Regions from separate parts of the Martinezella sp. CNPSo 3795 genome, predicted to be linked through region 3. Evidence: predicted binding sites of a transcription regulator. Region 3 holds the regulator's gene; each other region holds the start of a gene.
The links. The regulator PhoB, encoded in region 3, activates phosphate uptake and scavenging genes when phosphate is short. The targets are predictions, from matches to a motif close to TGTCATNNANCTGTCAT.
Positions count from the first base shown of each region.

Region 1 (3,087 bases), 110 kb from region 3:
GATTTGACGATATCGGTGCGCGATAGCGGTCCCGGCATGACCGAAGAAGAACAGGCCCGCGTCTTCGGCGAATTCGAGCAGGCCGGCACCACGGTGGAAAGAAGCGCCGGCACCGGCCTTGGCCTTGCAATCTCCGCCCGCATCCTGCGCGAATTCGGCGGCGGGCTCAGCGTTGCCAGCGAGCGCGGCGAGGGCAGCGAATTCGTCATCTCCTTCCCGGTCGGCCTGATTGCCGGCGAAGACGGATACGATCGGCGCAATACCATGCTTAGGGGATCTCGTATCCTGCTGCTGGCTCCCCAAGGGGCGGCAAGCACGGCCATCATGCGAACCATCCAGACCCTTGGCGGCCATTGCCGGCTGATCGGCCCGGGCGACATGGATGACCTGCTGCCTTCGTTTCCGATGGGCGAGGGCGGGGTCTGGACGGATCTCATCGTCGACCATCGCATGGCGCCCTGGTACTTCAGCGAGGGAAATGCGCTTGCGGTGCCAAGGCTGCGCAAGATCTTCCTGGTCAATCCCGAGGAGCGCAACACCCATCCGCTCGACCTTTTCGACGCCTGGCTCATCCGGCCGCTGCGCGAACAGTCGCTGATCGATGTGCTGAGAGGCCGCATGCGCGGTATGGAAAAGCGCGAAGCCTTGATCGAGGCAGTCTCCGAGATCGGCATAACGACACCAGAGTCGGAAGACCGCGCGCTCGATATTCTGCTGGGTGAGGATGACCCGGTCAATGCGATGCTGGTCCGGGCCATGCTCTCCAAGGCTGGCCACAGGGTTCGCCTCGTCGAGGATTTCGATGGTCTTCGAGCCCGCACCGAAGACGGCGAAGCGCGGCCGGAGGTGCTGGTGACGGATTTCAACATGCCGGGCGGTACGGGTGCGGCTGTGCTTGCGCAATTGCGCGCTCATGAGCGCAGGCATGGCCTGCCGCCGCTTCCGATCATAGTGCTGACCGCGGACAGCCGCGATTCGATACGTCGTCAGGCACTGTTGGCCGGAGCCGATGCCGTCATCGTCAAGCCGGTCGATCCCGAAAAGCTGACGGCCGCGCTACGCGGCCTGTCGAGATCGGTCTTCGAACGCGCCTAGAAATCATCGGCTATCTGCGGATGAAAATTGCAAAGCCGGCTCATCAATGCTTGATAGCGGCGGTTGACATGGCTCAACTTATGGCAATCGTCCTCGCTAAGTTGGGGATGGCGCGTCCATTCGAAAAATTGCAACGGGCACGGTTCTTGCTTTTAGCCAAGCTGCGTGTCACTTTCCTGTCGCACGAATTTGGTTTATGGCGCTATATCGGCCCGCAGGGGGAGAATCGCCATGTCCATCGAAATTTTGAATCGCGAAGCTCAGGGCGAAATGGTTCAGTCTTCAAAGGCAACGGTTGAGCCAGTTGCCAGCGATGTGCTTGGACGCATCGGAAATCTCGAAACGCGCCTTGCCCGCACGGCGCGCGAAATCGATGCCGCTCAGGCCGTCCGCTACCGCGTTTTCGTCGAAGAGATGAACGCGCAACTGCCGGCTGACGCCATGCGTCGTCAGCGTGATGTCGACAGCTGGGACGACATTTGCGACCATCTTCTGGTGCTGGACCGCTCGCTTGAGGGCGATCCGGAAGACCAGATCGTCGGCACCTATCGCCTGCTGCGCCAGGAAGTGGCCATGGCCAATGGCGGCTTCTATTCCTCATCGGAATTTGACATCGATGCGCTGCTCGCCCGTCATCCCGATAAGCGCTTCATGGAGCTCGGCCGTTCCTGCGTGCTGCCGGATTACCGCAACAAGCGTACGGTGGAACTGCTCTGGCAGGGCAATTGGGCCTATGCGCTGAAGCATGGCATGGGCGCCATGTTCGGTTGCGCATCCTTCCCGGGCATTCTGCCGGAGCAGCATGCGCTGGCGCTTTCCTTCCTCTATCACAATGTTCTCGCCAAGGACGAATGGGCCGTCGGTGCGCTGCCATCGCTGGCACGCAACATGGATCTGATGCCGGTCGAGGCCGTCAATCCGAAGAAGGCGCTGATGTCGCTGCCGCCCTTGATCAAGGGCTATCTGCGTCTCGGCGCCATGGTCGGCTCGACCGCCGTGGTCGATCAGGCCTTCAACACGACGGACGTTCTGATCGTCCTGCCGATCGCCAGCATTTCCAACCGCTACGTGAATTATTACGGCGCGGATGCCGGTCGCTTCGCCAGCTGAGGACTATCAAGGGATCGCGAAAATATCGATCGCATCCGTGATGCCGCGCAGCGCGACATGATGCGATTGCGGCGTGAGGCCGCGCCTTGTCATCAGTTCGGCAGCGCGAGGATGATCGAGCACCGAGCTGGTGGCGAAGATCTCGCGTGACGTGGCGAGGTGCTGGACGCGGGATGCGATATTGACCGTCTGCCCGAAATAATCCTGTCGTTCGTTCAGGCTCACGGCGATGCACGGCCCCTCATGGATGCCGATTTTCAGGAGAAGGTCGTCGTTGCCGCGCTCTTCGTTGAGGTTGAGCATGGCCTCTCGCATCCGCATCGCCGCAGTGAGCGCCCGGTCCGGGGTCGGGAAGGTTGCCATGACCGCATCGCCGATCGTCTTGACGACCGCGCCCGCCTCTGCCGCCACGATCTCATGCAGGATGCCGAAATGCGTTTTGACCAGATCGAAGGCCGCAAGATCGCCAACCCTTTCGTATAATTCCGTCGAACCGCGCAGGTCGGTGAACAGAAAGGTCAGGCTGGTGATCTTCAGCCGCTGATCGATGTCAATCGTGTCCGTCCGATAGATGTCACGGAAGGTCTGGTTGGAAAGCAGGCGCTTGGCGGTCAGAAATGGCCGGCGTTGTCCAAGCAGCGTGTGAAGAGCGTCGTTGGCCACGCAGATCGATGGCAGCACGCGAAGGTCCGTGTGGTTCTCCATCTGGACGCGTAGCGGGCCGGGCCGCAATTCTATGGCCTCGCTATGGCGATGCATGCGATCGAAAACGAGCGAGAGAGCCTGCCGCTCCTTCGATGGTTCTCCCTTCACGTCGAGGAATTGCGCCGCATGCGTGACCGGCTCGAAGATGATGGTGAATTCCGCCGGCAATTGAAGCGA
Region 1 is NZ_JBXSOQ010000005.1:226,946-230,032, reverse strand. It holds gene AC13QY_RS16760 (PAS domain-containing hybrid sensor histidine kinase/response regulator) at 1-1,095, shown strand, start outside; gene olsB (l-ornithine N(alpha)-acyltransferase) at 1,327-2,205, shown strand; gene AC13QY_RS16750 (adenylate/guanylate cyclase domain-containing protein) at 2,212-3,087, opposite strand, start outside.
Region 1: a site for PhoB is predicted at 1,262-1,278, ahead of olsB (l-ornithine N(alpha)-acyltransferase). Genes of this name have one in related genera too.

Region 2 (3,087 bases), on a different contig from region 3:
GCAGCATATTGCGGCCTGTGCCGCAGCCCACTTCCAGGAGGGAGCCACCGACGGGCACATTCAGCTGTTCGATGGTCCGATCGCGGCCGAACAGGTAATATTTGCGGGTCAGATCATAGATGTGACGCTGATAGCGGTACATGCCGTCCATCAGCTTGGCGTGGTTTTTCGCGCTGGTTTCTATGCCTGTATCCGCCTGGCTCACGCTTTTTTTCCGTAGATATGGAAGCCGCCGTAGATGGCCGAACGGTCACGGGTGTTGAGTTCCTGTGAGCGTTCTTCGAAATAGACCCACTGATCGCGGATCGCTGGAGAGAGGCGGCCCTCAATGATGCTCTTTTCGGCGGCCGTGCGGAAGATGACGCGGGCGTCTTCGCGTGCCGTGCGGGTAATCTCCGCCCAGAGGCCATTGAGCTGCTCATCGGTCATCCAGTCCTGCGCATCGAGCAGGACATAGCGATCGCGCGAGGCTGCCGGCTTCGAAGCGAGAAGCTCGGTGAAATTGGCGTGATGGACGCTCACACGATCGGCATTGGCGCGAATCGCCGCATAGTGCTCCGGCTTGAGATAGGTGGGCAGGGGGCCTTGGTGCTGGGCAGCGTAGCGTCGCGAGAATGCCTGCCAGGCGAAGTAGTTGTCACGCATCGGGAAGTGACAGGCTAGCTTTTCCAGGCGGTGTTTCAGCACGGCGGAAATGGAATCGTCACCGGCCAGGCTTGCAAGTTCGTCATATTGCTGCGGCGGGATGCCGAGGCCGAAGAGCGAGCTTTTGCGGCCGAGCAGCCAGCGGACCGCTCGCTTGTCAAAGATCGGAGCGATCTCCTCTTCAAAGAACTGACGCTGCTCGCGCATCGTGCGGGCTTCCGTCATCTTGTCGAGGCGGACGCCGTGCAGGCGTGCCAGTATATGGGCGGCACCAATGAACCGGCCGAGAAGGCCGGTCTTGTAGATATTGCGGTTGAAGACCGTGATGCGGCGGCGGCCATAGAGATCGCGACCATTCCAGTAGTCCGCCGTTGCCGCGTCGAGGCGAGGCGCGATGAACTGATCGTAGGCTTGGCTATTGGCCGCGATGCCGGGCGTTCCGAAGAAGCGCACCAGGTCCGCATGGCCGGGAAGCAGGCGGAAGGCTGCAAGCTTCAGCTTGTTCAGGGCAATGTGGTGGCGATTGAGATCGACGACATCGATGGATGCGGGATTTTGCGAGAGGTAGGCGAGCATGTTGCAGCCGCCCGAACCGATGGTGACGATGCGATGATGCGCCTGCAGCTCCATCGCCTCCATATCGATATCCGGATCCTCCCAGATCTGCGGATAGACAAGGCCGGAAAATAGCATTCCGAACAAGCGCTCGGAGAGACCCGCTTTGGACAATGCCTTGTGCTGCAGCAGAGCGTCCTTGAGTTTCCGGTTCTTTTGGAGACCGGCATCCGGGGCGAATTCCGTCATCTGAGTCTTGTCACCGATTTGTGAAGATCAGGGCGTTTAACCCGGCAATGCTACAGTCTGATGACGCGGGCTGTTGGCAGATCCGGCGGAAAAGCATCCTTGCACATATTTAAGGAGCCCTGACCATCATAGGTCTTTCATCTTGCTGCGTTTCCTGATTGTCTCCGCCTACCTTTCTGGAGGGTATGTAATATGCGTTTGATATCGAGAGTGATCGGGGCTCTGGTTGTTCTGCTGCTGATCATTGTCGCCGGCGGGGCCGTCTGGCTCTCTCTTTATCCGCCGGAATTGCTGAAGGTTGGCGATGGCTACGCGGCAAAGATCGTCTGCTCCAATACGTTCGTGGCCAAACGGGACCCCGACAAGGTGATGGAGGAGGATGTGCAGGCTCCCGGCAATCCGGCATTGAAGCTCATTCGCGTCTATGTCGACCGGGACGAGGGCGTGGTCACGGCCCGTTTCCTTGGACTGTTTGCGCCGAACCGTGCGCTCTATCGCGGGGCGCTCGGCTGTGCGCTGGTGCCGGACGGCGATCTGCAGGCGGCCCGCAGCGCTGTCTTCCTCAACAAGGTCAAGGCGCCGAAGAGCGATGCTGTGTGGCCGGATGGGGATACGGTAAACCTCGGTCAGGACGGTGAGGGGACGAAACTTGCCAACATCGTATCGAATTCGGATCTTGCCGGGCCTGCCATGCGCGCGATCGTTGTCGTCAAGGACGGGCGCATCGTCGCCGAGACCTATGGCGATGGCTTCAGCAAGGCAACGCCGCTGATAGGCTGGTCGATGACCAAGACGGTCAATGCCGCCATCATCGGCCGCCTCATGCTGGCCGGGCGCATCTCCTTCGACGATCAGAATCTTCTGCCGCAATGGAGCGTGGACCCACGCAAGGATATCAAGCTCAGTGATCTTCTTGCCATGGAGAGCGGCCTTGCCTTCAACGAATCCTATGGCACCGTATCGGACGTTACACGCATGCTCTATCTCGATCCGGACGTGACCAGTATCGCAGCCAACGCGCATCAGTTGGCTGCGCCCGGCGAGCGTTTCAGCTATTCCAGCGGTACGGCAGCGCTGCTTTCGCGCCTCTGGATGAACCGGCTGCCCAATCTGAGCGCTGCCATCTCCTATCCGCGCGAGGCGCTTTTCGGGCCGCTCGGCATGTACAGCGCCGTTTTCGAGGCCGATGAGCGCGGCACCTTCGTCGGCAGCTCCTATCTCTATGCCAATGCCCGGGACTGGGCGCGCTTTGGTCTCTTTCTGCTGCAGGATGGGGTCTGGAATGGGCATCGCCTGCTGCCGGAAGGCTTTGTCGGCGCCATGCGCACGCCGACAAAGGCTTCCGAGGGCGTTTACTCGCAGGTTCAGGCCTGGCTTGCAGGCCCCGGCGGCTCCAATGCGCAATTTGGCCTGCCTGCGGATACCTTCTGGATGACCGGTCACGACGGCCAAACGATCGCAATCGTCCCGTCGGCCAATCTCGTTGTCGTGCGGATGGGGTTGACGCCGACCTGGGCGTATTATCGACCACAAATCCTGGTGAAGCGGATCATGGATATAATAAAGCCGGCCACGAACTAGGCCGGCTTCTCATAAGGTTTTGGTAAAATCAGTAATTGCCGTTGGCGACGTCCGTCA
Region 2 is NZ_JBXSOQ010000004.1:54,133-57,219, forward strand. It holds gene AC13QY_RS13635 (class I SAM-dependent methyltransferase) at 1-151, opposite strand, end outside; gene AC13QY_RS13640 (BtaA family protein) at 202-1,449, opposite strand; gene AC13QY_RS13645 (serine hydrolase domain-containing protein) at 1,642-3,030, shown strand; gene AC13QY_RS13650 (transglycosylase SLT domain-containing protein) at 3,059-3,087, opposite strand, start outside.
Region 2: a site for PhoB is predicted at 1,499-1,515, ahead of AC13QY_RS13640 (BtaA family protein). Genes of this name have one in related genera too.

Region 3 (3,087 bases):
CCTGCATCGCTCGAAGGCCGATCTCGAGCATATCGTCGAAACCAGTCTGCAGAAGGCCGGTCTCTGGGGTGAGGTGAAGGATCGGCTCCATGACGCCGGCACGAGCCTGTCGGGCGGCCAGCAGCAGCGCCTCTGCATCGCGCGCGCCGTTGCGGTCAGCCCGGAGGTGATCCTGATGGACGAGCCGTGCTCTGCGCTCGATCCGATCGCAACCGCCAAGGTCGAGGATCTCATCCACGAGCTTCGGGAGAATTTCACCATCGTCATCGTGACGCATTCCATGCAGCAGGCCGCTCGTGTCTCGCAGCGTACCGCAATGTTCCATCTCGGCCACCTGGTCGAGGAGAACGACACCGATAAGATGTTCACCAATCCCGACGATTTCCGCACGCAGGATTACATCATGGGCCGTTTTGGTTGATGATGGCAGGCGCGCGGCTCCTTTCACACAGTTCACTTGAGGATAGAAAAATGGTCTCCACTCACATTCTCTCTGCCTATGACGAAGACCTGAAGTTTCTGACGCGCCGCATTGCCGAAATGGGCGGCCTGGCCGAGCAGATGGTTAGCGACAGCGTACGCGCTCTCGTCAACAGCGACGCGGCCCTGGCCCAGAAGGTCATCTCCGACGACGTCGTTCTCGACCATGCCGAGCGCGAAGTTGGTGACAAGGCGATCGTCACCATCGCTCGTCGTCAGCCGATGGCAGCGGACCTGCGCGAAATCATGGGCTCGATCCGCATCGCCTCCGATCTGGAGCGCGTCGGTGATCTCGGCAAGAATACCGCAAAGCGCGTCATCGCCGTTCAGGGCACGGGCGTGCCGCGTCGTCTCGCTCGTGGCATCGAACACCTCTCCGAACTGGCACTGAGCCAGCTCAAGGAAGTTCTTGATGTCTACGCCACCCGCTCGCCGGACAAAGCCGTGTCGATCCGCGAACGCGACGAGGAAATCGACGCCATGTACACCTCGCTCTTCCGCGAGATGCTGACCTACATGATGGAAGATCCGCGCAACATCACCACCTGCACGCATCTTCTCTTCTGCGCCAAGAACATCGAGCGCATCGGCGACCATGCCACCAACATCGCCGAGACGATCTATTACATGGCGACCGGTGCTCAGCCGGAAGGCGAGCGCCCGAAGGACGATACCGCCAACACCGTCGGCGCAGTGACGGAATAATCTGGAAGCGAAGAAAGGAGACCATAGGCGCATGGTTCCGAGAGTTGCTGTTGTAGAAGACGAGGAAGCGCTTAGCGTTCTGCTGCGCTACAATCTTGAGGCCGAAGGCTTCGAGGTCGACACGATCCTCAGAGGTGATGAGGCCGAGCTGCGTCTCCAGGAGCGCATCCCCGATCTCCTGATCCTCGACTGGATGCTCCCCGGCGTGTCCGGCATCGAGCTCTGCCGCCGGCTGCGTATGCGGCCGGAGACGGAGCGCTTGCCGATCATCATGCTGACGGCTCGCGGCGAGGAAAGCGAGCGCGTGCGCGGACTTTCGACCGGCGCGGACGATTACGTCGTCAAGCCGTTCTCGACGCCGGAGCTGATGGCCCGCGTCAAGGCGATGCTGCGGCGCGCCCGCCCGGAGGTTCTCTCCACGGTGCTGCGTTGCGGCGATATCGAGCTGGACCGCGAAACCCATCGCGTCCACCGCAAGAGCCGCGAAGTCCGGCTGGGGCCGACAGAATTCCGCCTGCTGGAGTTCCTGATGTCCTCGCCAGGCCGCGTCTTCTCGCGTTCGCAGCTGCTCGATGGCGTATGGGGGCACGATATCTACGTCGATGAACGCACGGTCGACGTCCATGTCGGCCGTCTGCGCAAGGCGCTCAATTTCTCCAATATGCAGGATGTCATCCGCACCGTTCGCGGCGCGGGCTATTCCATGGAAGCCTGAGCGGCTCGCCGCTCGGGTGTTACTAAATAGCGGCGGAAATAGAAAAACGGGCCTCGAGGGGCCCGTTTCTCTTTGTCTTGCGGTAACTTTCAGCCGTTGTTGCGACGGCGGTCATGCACCGGCTGGTAGGCCATGCGCTGATGATAGGTGCAGTAGGGGGACGAATCCGGGCTGTCATTGCCGCAGAAGTGGAAGTCGTCCTTCAGCGGGTCCCCGACCGGCCATTTGCAGGTGCGTTCCGTCAGCTCCGTCAGGCCGAGGCGGCGGGAGATCGGAACGACGACGTTCGATGCCGGGCGATACTGAATTTCATTGACGGAATCTATCTCGATCTCTTCCTTCAGCATGGTTGCACCCTGCTGGCGGGCGACCACGGTGCGGGTAGCGACGCGCGAGCCGTAGGTCGTTGCGCGGGGAGCCGCGGCACTGCGCTTTGGCGTGCGCGTCGCGGTTGCCGTGCCGCCCGCCTTCGCTCGGCCAGGAAGGTTCAGGCGGTGCACCTTGCCGATAACGGCATTACGGCTCACGCCACCGAGCTGCGCAGCGATCTGGCTGGCGCTCAACCCTTCGGACCATAGCTTTTTCAGCTTCTCGACGCGTTCGTCTGTCCAATTCATGCCCTGTCTCCGCTGTCGCGTTTCCGATGGCAGAATCCCTCACCATTGCCTCGCATGGGAACGAGGCGCGAAACGCTCTAAAATTGTGGTGACTAGTTCCGCCGCATGCAGTCTAGCAATTGCTTTTTAACCTAGTGTGAGGCTGACTCCGTGACAAGAGTCGCGAGAATCTTGAGGAATCGATTTCGAGGTTTTCCCCAACTTGCTGCCTAGGCGTGGCATTTCTGCAATAGGCGCCGCCGAACCTATCTCTTTTGCCCGCAAGCGCTATCTCGCACCTGCTAAAACGCCAGTTTTGTTGACATCGCGATGCAAAACATCAATAGTGCCCGGGCCGCCGCAAGGCGGCATTTTTGATTTTTTCGGACCCGTTTCATCAAATCGAAGCGATCGGTCCTTAAAGTTGTGATCAGGAGATATGGCCATGGCCGAGACCACGCCGCTTTATGACACCTATATGCGCGCTCCGTTACGGTTCGAGCGAGGCGAGGGCGTCTGGCTGGTCACCGAAAATGGCGAGCGCTACCTCGATTTCGCAGCCGGCGTCGCGGTCAACTCGCTCGGTCACGC
Region 3 is NZ_JBXSOQ010000005.1:119,628-122,714, reverse strand. It holds gene pstB (phosphate ABC transporter ATP-binding protein PstB) at 1-421, shown strand, start outside; gene phoU (phosphate signaling complex protein PhoU) at 472-1,185, shown strand; gene phoB (phosphate regulon transcriptional regulator PhoB) at 1,217-1,900, shown strand; gene AC13QY_RS16200 (GcrA family cell cycle regulator) at 1,990-2,517, opposite strand; gene AC13QY_RS16195 (aspartate aminotransferase family protein) at 2,942-3,087, shown strand, end outside.

Region 4 (3,087 bases), on a different contig from region 3:
GAAGATCCAACCGAGCACCAGCGACGCGACGAAGAAGCCTGCAACGAAGGGATAGCCCTCCTTGTGTATGGGAACGATGACGTTGCGTACGCTGTTCATCAAGCTCATCTATGGCCTACTCCGTTAGGGCATGCTCACCAGGAACCGGGCTCCGGTTCTTCGGCAAGATCACGCCAGTCAAAAGAATGAGAACAAGATAAGCGGTCTTGCTCTGAATACCAGTCGAGCGTGACTACAGGCAAACTCTGTCATGGGCAATGCTTTCGCGCGCTCGTCCTCAACGCAATCCGCGTCGAGCAAGATGCCAACGTTCCCCTGACTTGAAAAGTGCAGCCTGTGGAAACCCGTGCGGGACGCAATGAAAAGGCCGCCGATGGCGGCGGCCTCCTGTGTCCCGCGTCGGCCGATCGGAAATCAGAGGCCGAGAGCAGCGCGCAGTTCAGCCTTGGCGCCCTCATACTCGGTCTTGTAGTCCTCATGCGTCATGATGGTTTCGGCGATGACGGTGCCTGCAATGCGGCCAGCTTCGATATCGGAAGCATAGTGGATGCCGCCGACGATACGGTTGTGGCCGTATTCCCAGGCGCGAGCCATGATGGCGGCGCGCTTTTCCGGCACCATGTTGGCAAGCACAATGCCCATCAGCGTGCCGACCGTGGTGTGGCCGGACGGATAGGAGCCGGACTTGGAGAGCGGCACGATCGGCTTGACGAGGTCGCTGTAGAGATGCGGACGCGGACGCTTCCAGACATCCTTGGCGGGATCGACGACGGCGCCTTCGGTCTCGACGACGCGATCGAAGAAGGCCGAAAACTTCGGCAGGTTTTCCTTGGTGAATTTCGGATTGTCGATGACGTCGGAGAAGCGCCAGACGTTCTCTTCGGCATCGGCCACGGCGCGAGCCGCCATTTCCGGCGTGCGGGTCACCTGGATCGTCAGGATTTCGCCGAGCTCAGCCTTCATCTGTGCGGAATCATTGGCGGGCGGAGGCGGCAGCAGATCGAGGAGGTTGATCTCCTTGGCATCGGTGAAAGGCTTGGCATCTTCGGCGAAAACCGGCGAGGCGAGGCCGACGATGAGCAACAGGCTGAAAGCTTTGGCAAAACTACGCATTTGAGGGGCTCCGTTGAAAAGACCCTCGTACCTAGCAAGCTGTCATCTCAGTCTCGTGACAACAATCGGTGCATAACCGCTGCGCACCCGATGCTGTCATGGGCGGCGGAATTCCATGCTTCTACGGGTTTTCTCAGCTTGCCGGCGCCAGTCGGTCGACAACGCCGAGATCGTCGTTTTCGCGTACCTGTTTCAGATGCTCCTCCGCCTGCGTTGCCTCGCGCTGGCGGCTCCACATGGACGCATAAAGCCCGTTCCGCGCCAGAAGCTCGGCATGCGTGCCGCGCTCGGCGATCACGCCGCTTTTCAGCACGATGATCTCATCTGCTCCGATGACGGTCGACAGGCGGTGAGCGATGACAAGCGTCGTACGGTTCTTGGAGACGACATCGAGGGCAGCCTGTATTTCGCGCTCGGTCGTCGTGTCGAGTGCCGAGGTCGCCTCGTCGAGGATCAGGACCGGCGGCGCCTTGAGAATGGTGCGCGCGATCGCGACGCGCTGCTTCTCGCCGCCAGACAATTTGAGGCCACGCTCGCCGACCTTGGTCTCGAAGCCTTCCGGCAGATTGCGGATGAACTCGCCGATCTGCGCGATCTCCGCGGCCGCGGTAACTTCCCCTTCGCTGGCGCTCGGACGGCCATAGCGGATGTTGTAGGCGATGGTATCGTTGAAGAGCACGGTATCCTGCGGCACCATGCCGATGACCTTGCGCAGGCTCTTCTGCGTGACGGTTCGCAGATCCTGGCCGTCGATGGTGATCGTGCCGTCCTGCACATCGTAGAAACGATAGAGCAGGCGCGACAGCGTCGATTTACCGGCGCCTGAAGGCCCGACCACGGCGACCGTCTTGCCAGCCGGCACCTCAAAGGAAATGCCCTTCAGGATCGGCCGCGCGGGATCATAGGCGAAATGCACGTCCTTGAATGCGATTGCGCCATTACCGATGACGAGCTCCTTGGCGTCAGGCGCATCGACCACCTCGGGCTTGACCTCGAGCAGGTCGAACATCTCCTCGATATCGGTCAGGCCCTGGCGTATTTCGCGATAGACGAAGCCGATGAAGTTGAGCGGTACGGAGAGCTGCAGCAGCATCGCGTTGATGAAGACGAAGTCGCCGACCGTGTGATGGCCGTTCAGGACGGACCAGCCCGACATGACCATCATCACTGTCGTGCCAAGGCCAAAGATTAAGCCTTGGCCGAAGTTAAGCCAACCAAGCGACGTCCAGACGCTGGTGGCTGCCTTTTCATATCGCTCCATCGATTGATCGAAGCGTTTGGCTTCCATCTCCTCGTTGCCGAAATATTTGACCGTCTCGAAGTTCAGCAGCGAATCGATCGCCTTGGTGTTGGCATCGGTATCGCTGTTGTTCATCGTCCGGCGGATGGAGATGCGCCAGTCACTCGCCTTGACGGTGAACCAGATGTAGAGCCAGACCGTGACGGCCGTGACGGCGAGATAGGAAAAGCCATAGCCGCGCCAGAAGATGATGGCGGTCAGCAGGAATTCGATGAAGGTCGGAAACGTGTTGAGGATCGTGAAGCGGACGATCGTCTCGATGCCCTTGGTGCCGCGCTCGATGATGCGCGAGAGGCCTCCGGTCTTGCGCTCCAGATGGAAACGCAGCGAGAGCTCGTGCATGTGCACGAAGGTTCTGTAGGCGAGCTGGCGCACCGCATATTGGCCGACGCTCGCAAACAGGGCATCGCGCAGCTGGTTGAGGCCGAGCTGGATCAGACGCGTCGCGTTCGTGGCGATGATCAAAGCGATGGCGCCGACCAGGAAAGCAGGCAGAATGCCTTGCATGTCGAGCTTGCCGTTCAGCGCATCGACGGACCATTTGAAGAAGTAGGGGACCAGCAGCAGGAAAAATTTCGAGACCAGCAGGAAGACGGTTGCCCAGACCACCCGCATTTTCAGATCCATACGCCCGCTCGGCCACATATAGGGCCAGAGATTGACGATCGTGTTCA
Region 4 is NZ_JBXSOQ010000006.1:122,155-125,241, reverse strand. It holds gene AC13QY_RS18535 (phosphatidylserine decarboxylase) at 1-108, opposite strand, end outside; gene AC13QY_RS18530 (acid phosphatase) at 415-1,113, opposite strand; gene AC13QY_RS18525 (ABCB family ABC transporter ATP-binding protein/permease) at 1,247-3,087, opposite strand, start outside.
Region 4: a site for PhoB is predicted at 1,154-1,170, ahead of AC13QY_RS18530 (acid phosphatase). Genes of this name have one in related genera too.